Regions from separate parts of the Amycolatopsis umgeniensis genome, predicted to be linked through region 3. Evidence: riboswitches for the same ligand, from Rfam matches in the RefSeq annotation. Region 3 holds a riboswitch; each other region holds the start of a gene.
What was found. A riboswitch is a leader RNA that binds a small molecule or an ion and turns the genes downstream of it on or off. The one in region 3 is predicted to bind cobalamin.

Region 1 (2,194 bases), 1.1 Mb from region 3:
CCGCCCCAGCCACCACCGGCGTTCTGGTTCGCGGTGAGCCAGGAGACGGTCTTGGCGATCGGGGCGTCGAGTCCGCCCGCGCCCGCCTTCCGCGCGGCCAGCATCGCCGAAAGCGCGAGGCCGGTGGTGTCACCGTCGGACGGGGACTGGTCGATCGTCTTGCCCTCGTCGCACGAGGAGATCTTGTAGCCGTTCGACGTGACGTGATCGCCGGTCTCGGTCGTCTTGATGTAGCCGAAGAAGATGCGGAAGTAGCCCTCGGAGCACTGCTGGGTCAGTAGCTTGTCGATGGCGAGCTGGTCATTCTCACCCGCCGCGGCGAGCCCGATGACGCCGAGCGACTGGCCGAACATGTTCGCGTTGTTGCTCACGGAGTCGGCGAGGTCGGGGTTCTTCGAGTAGTCGCTGATCCGGCCCTTGTCCGGGCCTTTGCGCATGATCGCGGCCTTGGTCTCGGCGACCATGTCGTAGCCGTCGAAGTTCCGCGGGTCGTGGCCGGAGGCCTGCGCGGCGACCAGCGTCTTGGCCGCGGCGCCGCCGACGATGACCTGGTCGTAGCCTGCGCCGGGGACGAGGCCGTCCCAGGTGAAGTAGTCGGTGGCGTGGCCCTGCTCGTCGAGGAACTTCACGATCGGCTCGGCCTTCGCACCCTCGCCCGAGGCGTACATCGAGAGCAGCACGTCGATCATCAGGCCGTGGTCGGGCAGTTCGCCGCCGTTGGGGTTCTCGAGCGTGCCGTCCGGCTTCAGCTTCGTCGCGAGCCAGCGAGAGTTCGCCTTCGCCGCGTCGGGATCGTTCGCGGCCGTCGCCGTCCCGGTGAGCAGGGCGGCGACCACGCCGACACTGACGGCGAACGCCGATGCGGCCAAGTACCCGCGGCGCATGGCTCCTCCTTGCGGCATGGCGGAGGACAGGCGCGGGGGCGCCGGAGTCACCCCTGTTGATCGCGACAGTGGTTCGTTCATCCACCCGTGCGGTACCCCGGCTCGCCCTGGTGAAGGGCCCACGGTTGCGCGACAGCGCCGGATTTCGACCGGCTTCCCCGTCACGGGCGGCGTTGTTCAGTTGTCGAGCCCGCCGAGGTTAACACCCGATCACTCGCGACAGGCACCGCTGACCAGGTCGGTTGCCAGGATCACATCGAGAGTCGCGCCCGGCGGTACCCCGGCGCTTGACCGGGATGAGACTCTTCGGATCGTCAATCAGCGCGGTCGTGGGGGAAGTCCGGTGAGAGTCCGGCGCTGTCCCGCAACGGTATGCCCTTTCGGGCGAGCCCGGTCACCCACGTCGCGCGGTGTCACCACCGACTCCTGTCGTGGAAATGCGGGAAAGGGTTCTCATGAGACGTTTGGTCCTCGCTGTCGCCATGCTGTGCGGCATCGGACTGGTCGCCGCTCCGGCGGCGACCGCGGCCACCCACAACAAGGCGGACGCCGCCGCGGGCTGGCTCGCCAGGCAGATGACCGACGGGGAAAGGTTCGAGGCCGACTTCGGCGGCCAGAAGTTCCCCGACCAGGGCTTGACGATCGACGCGATCTTCGCGTTCGCCGCGGCCGGGGTGTCGGACACGAACGCCGGCAAGGCGATCACGTGGCTGGCGAAGCCGGAGATCACCACGGGTTACGTCGGCAGCGGCACCGAGGCCTACGCGGGCGCGCACGCCAAACTGCTGCTGGCCGCGCAGATCCGGGGCAAGAACCCGGCGTCGTTCGGCGGCGTCGACCTCAAGGCGGGACTGCTCTCGCTGCTCACGCCGTCCGGCCGGTTCTCCGACCGGTCCGAGTACGGCGACTACTCGAACGCCTTCACCCAGTCGCTCGCCCTGCTGGCGCTGGACCGCACACCCACCGGCGCCCCCACCTCGGCCGTGACGTTCCTCGCGGGCACCCAGTGCGCGGACGGCGGTTTCCCGCTGAACTTCGGGGAAGCGACGTGCGCGAGCGACGTCGACTCGACCGCGATGGTCGTGCAGGCCTTGCGCGCCACCGGTGACGCGGTGAACGCCGGCGAGGGCACTTCCTGGCTGGTCACCAAGCAGCACGCGAACGGCGGCTTCGGCGTCGGCACGAACGCGCCGAACTCCAACAGCACCGGCCTCGCCGCCGAAGCGCTGGCGGGCCACCGTCCCGCCGCCGCGGTCAAGGCGCGGGAATTCCTGCGGTCGTTGCAGACCGGCTGCACCGGCGCCGAGGCG
Region 2 (2,194 bases), 7.5 Mb from region 3:
GCCTCTCGCTCGACGTCGTAGGGCACGTGCAGCAGCGAGCACGAAGTCGAGACGCTGACCGACTTCGCGGTGCCGAGCAACGTCGCCGCCCGGCTGAGCGCGCGGGTCGGGTCGGTGCGCCAGACGTTGCGTCCGTCGACGACACCGGCCAAGACCTCCTTGTCGCGCAAGGCGGGCTCGGCCGCGACGGCGTCCACAAAGGACTCATCGGTGACGAGGTCGACGGCGAGGGCGTCGATCGGGGAGCGGGCGAGGACACCCAGTCCACGACCGAGGCCGCCGAAGTACCCGGCGACCAGGATCTTCGGGCGCGCGGTCTCCTTCGCGAGCCGGTGGTAGGCGCGGATGAGCGCGTTGAGCTCCGGCTCGGTGCGGTCCCCGGCGAAGGCGGGCTCGTCGAACTGGACCCACTCGACGCCTTCGTCGTGCAGGCGGCGCAGCAGTTCGACGTAGCCGTCGAGGAGGTTGTCGAGCAGGTCCAGGGGGCGGAAGCCCTCAGGAGCGGTCTCGGTGGCCTTCGCGAGCAGCAAGAACGTCACCGGGCCCACGAGCACCGGCCGGGTCTCGACGCCGATCGCGCGGGCTTCGCGGTATTCGTCGAGCGGCTTGGAACCGGCGACCGAGAACGCGGTGTCCGGCCCGAGTTCGGGGACGATGTAGTGGTAGTTCGTGTCGAACCACTTCGTCATCTCCATCGCCGGCGCGTCCTGCACCCCGCGAGCGGCGGCGAAGTAGGTGTCGAGCGGCGTGAGACCGAGCTTCGTGAAGCGCTCCGGAAACGCTCCGAACAGCTCGGCGGTGTCGAGCACCTGGTCGTAGTGGGAGAACGTGTTGGAGGGGACGGAATCCAGGCCCGCGTCCTTGAGCTCACGCCAGGCCCGCGTGCGCAGCGCACGGCCGGTCTCCAGCAACGCGGTCTCGTCGATCTTGCCCGCCCAATAGCGTTCGAGTGAACGCTTGAGCTCCCTGTCCGGTCCGATCCGGGGGTAGCCCAGCACAGTGGTGCCGATTTCGGTCACAGCTCTCTCCTCGCGAGCTTGTCGTCAAAGCCCGGAGCGCGCGCAGGAGTGACCGCGTTTTCGGTCGTGCCCATCCCACGAGGCCCGGACTCACGCACGCCGTCGACGCGCGCACCACGGGCAGGTCTTCGGACTCGTGGGCGACTCGCTCGCTCCTACCGGCCGTCGCTTCCCGGGGCGCCATGCCCCAGTGCTTTACCGTGTCTCGCACGGTGACGGCTTTCGTTCCCACATACCGCTGCGGGGCAGTCCCGGATTCACACCGGGTTCCCTGTTACCTCGACCGGCCTGGGGGGCCGGGCGAACCAGTAGCGCCCCGAAGCGTACCCAGGCGCGCTACTGCCCCGCTGGACATGTGATGAACCGGACGACATACGTGATCAAACGGCGAACTCGCGTGATCAGATGGCGAACTCGCGTGATCAGAGACGGGACGCGCGTGTCTGGAGACGGAACACGCCGGGCGGAAGTCCGCCCGGCGTGTTCCGTGTTCGATCACGTGAGTTCCGTGTCCAGACACGCGAGTTACGTGTCTGATCACGCGAGATGCGGGGTCAGTCCCAGTCGAGGGCGCCACCGGACTGGTACTCGATGACGCGGGTCTCGAAGAAGTTCTTCTCCTTCTTGAGGTCCATCGCCTCCGACATCCACGGGAACGGGTTCTCCGTCTCGCCGAAGATCGGCTGGAGACCGATCTGCTGCGCCCGACGGTCGGTGATGAAGTGCATGTACTGCTCGATCAGCTCGGCCGACAGCCCGAGCATGCCGCGCGGCATGGTGTCGCGGGCGTAGGAGACCTCGAGCTCGCACGCCTCGGTCAGCATGCCGCGGATCTCGGCCTGGAACTCTTCGGTCCACAGGTGCGGGTTCTCGATCTTGATCTGGTTGATGCAGTCGATGCCGAAGTTCAGGTGGATCGACTCGTCGCGCAGGATGTACTGGTACTGCTCGGCGATGCCGATCATCTTGTTCCGGCGGCCGAGCGACAGGATCTGCGCGAAGCCGGTGTAGAACCACATGCCCTCGAAGATCACGTAGAACGCGACCAGGTCACGCAGGAAGTTCTGGTCGGCCTCGGGGGTGCCGGTCTCGAAGTCCGGGTTCTCCAGGTTCTGCGTGTACTTCAGCGCCCACGCGTCCTTCTCCGAGATGGAGGGGACCTCGCGGTACATGTT
Region 3 (2,194 bases):
ATGGGCACGTTGACCCCGACCATGCCGGTGTTCACCCGCGAGGTGAAGTCGCGGGCCGTGTCACCGTCGCGGGTGAAGATCGCGACGCCGTTGCCGTACTCGTGTTCACTGGGCAGGCGCAGCGCTTCCTCGTAGTCGGCCGCGCGCACGATCGACAGCACCGGGCCGAAGATCTCCTCGCGGTAGATCCGCATGTCGGCGGTGACGTGGTCGAACAGGCAGCCGCCGAGGAAGAAACCGTTCTCGTGACCGTCCACAGTGGTCCCGCGACCGTCGACCAGCAGTTTCGCCCCTTCGGCGACGCCGATGTCGATGTAGTCGCGGACGCGCTGGACGGCCTCGGCGGTGACCAGCGGCCCGAAGTCGGCGGTTTCGTCGAGCGAGGCACCGATCTTGAGCGTCTTGACGCGCTCGGTCAGCCGGGCGGCCAGCGCGTCGGCGGTGGCCTCGCCGACCGGGACGGCCACCGAGATCGCCATGCAGCGTTCGCCCGCGGAGCCGTACCCGGCGCCGATCAGTGCGTCGACGACCTGGTCGAGGTCGGCGTCCGGCATCACGATCATGTGGTTCTTGGCGCCGCCGAAGCACTGCGCGCGCTTTCCGTGCGCGGCCGCGGTCGTGTAGATGTACTCGGCGATCGACGACGAGCCGACGAAACCGATGGCCTCGACGCGAGGATCGGTGAGCAGCGCGTCGACGGCTTCCTTGTCGCCGTTGACCACGTTGAACACGCCCGGCGGCAAGCCGGCTTCGAGGAAGAGTTCGGCCAGCCGCAGCGGGACCGAGGGGTCGCGTTCGGACGGTTTGAGCACGAAGGAGTTCCCGCAGGCGATCGCCGGGGCGGCCTTCCAGAGCGGGATCATCGCGGGGAAGTTGAACGGGGTGATGCCCGCGACCACGCCGAGCGGCTGCCGCATCGAGTAGACGTCGATGCCGGTGCCCGCGCTGTCGCTGTACTCGCCTTTGAGCAGGTGCGGGATGCCGATGGCGAACTCGACCACTTCGAGACCGCGCTGGATGTCACCCCGCGCGTCGGGGACGGTTTTGCCGTGTTCTGAAGAGAGCAGGCGGGCGAGGGAGTCTTCTTCGGCGCGGACGAGGTCGACGAACTTCATCAGCACCCGGGCCCGCTTCTGCGGGTTCCAGCGGGCCCACTCGAGCTGGGCCTGCGCCGCGTCGGCGACGACCGCGGCGACCTCGGTGGCCGAGGCGAGTGGGACACGGGCCTGGACGGCGCCGGTGCTGGGGTCGAAGACGTCGGCGAACCGGCCGGACGTTCCCGCCACCGGCTTGCCGCCGACGAAGTGACTGAGTTCGGTGCTCATGGATGCCCTTTCCGAAAGTGCGCAGGACGGAGCCGCCCGTGACCACGATCGGCGGCCGGGCAGGGGAGTACGGACGACTTACCGCCGGGGTGGTGGCGGGTCGGCGACTTTCGCGCAGGCAGGAAGAATCCGCATGCGTTCAGCTCCATCCTCGTGGACGAACACGACACGTCTGCGGCCGGTATCCTGGCTCCCGGATCCGCGGCGGCTCCGGCCTTCCCGGCTCGCGCCAGTGGCCTTCTCTGCAGGAGCGCCGCTCCCCGGTCACAGTGGCGGGACCGCACCGGATTTTCACCGGCTTCCCTGCACCGCAGACCTGTGGACACCATAAAGTAGGAAGTCCGACTATGTCGAGGGTGTGGCGTACGCCTCAGGTGCGCGATGGGTCTCGTGAGTGGTGGTGTGTGGGAGCGGGGCCGACGAGCGACACCTCGCCTCACACTGGCTGAACCTCCAGCCCTGGCCACGAACACGCCAGGTTTGCCGTTCTCCTCGATAAACCGCCACTCACGAGAGTGGCGGGTAGGGCAGCAGGCTGGACGAATGCTCGTCCACCCGCATCGGTTTCCCGATCGCGGGGAAGGCGCGCTGGGGGCACGCGGGTCGTTCGCAGACCTTGCACCCCATCCCGATCGGGGTGACGGCCGCGCCGGTGCCGAGCGCCAGCCCGTCGGAGTACACGAGTCGCCGTGCGTGCCGGAGTTCGCAGCCGAGCCCGATCGCGAACGTCTTGCCGGGATCGCCGTGCCCGCCCGCCGCGCGGGAAACGGTGCGGGCGAGCCAGAAGTACTTCTTGCCGTCCGGGAGTTCGGCGATCTGGGTGAGGATCCGGCCCGGCGAACTGAATGCCTCGTAGACGATCCACAGTG

Region 1: it holds a riboswitch for cobalamin, as region 3 does, so the genes downstream of both, HDA45_RS05635 (prenyltransferase/squalene oxidase repeat-containing protein) here and HDA45_RS01250 (CoA-acylating methylmalonate-semialdehyde dehydrogenase) in region 3, are expected to answer to the same signal.
Region 2: it holds a riboswitch for cobalamin, as region 3 does, so the genes downstream of both, metE (5-methyltetrahydropteroyltriglutamate--homocysteine S-methyltransferase) here and HDA45_RS01250 (CoA-acylating methylmalonate-semialdehyde dehydrogenase) in region 3, are expected to answer to the same signal.

The regions. Positions count from the first base shown of each region.
Region 1 is NZ_JACHMX010000001.1:1,338,325-1,340,518, forward strand. Features, by position in the region: gene HDA45_RS05630 (prenyltransferase/squalene oxidase repeat-containing protein) at 1-884, opposite strand, end outside; cobalamin riboswitch at 956-1,097, opposite strand; cobalamin riboswitch at 1,179-1,304, shown strand; gene HDA45_RS05635 (prenyltransferase/squalene oxidase repeat-containing protein) at 1,340-2,194, shown strand, end outside.
Region 2 is NZ_JACHMX010000001.1:7,783,405-7,785,598, forward strand. Features, by position in the region: gene metE (5-methyltetrahydropteroyltriglutamate--homocysteine S-methyltransferase) at 1-1,019, opposite strand, end outside; cobalamin riboswitch at 1,122-1,344, opposite strand; gene HDA45_RS36325 (ribonucleotide-diphosphate reductase subunit beta) at 1,574-2,194, opposite strand, start outside.
Region 3 is NZ_JACHMX010000001.1:287,468-289,661, reverse strand. Features, by position in the region: gene HDA45_RS01250 (CoA-acylating methylmalonate-semialdehyde dehydrogenase) at 1-1,325, opposite strand, end outside; cobalamin riboswitch at 1,485-1,670, opposite strand; gene HDA45_RS01245 (short-chain fatty acyl-CoA regulator family protein) at 1,833-2,194, opposite strand, start outside.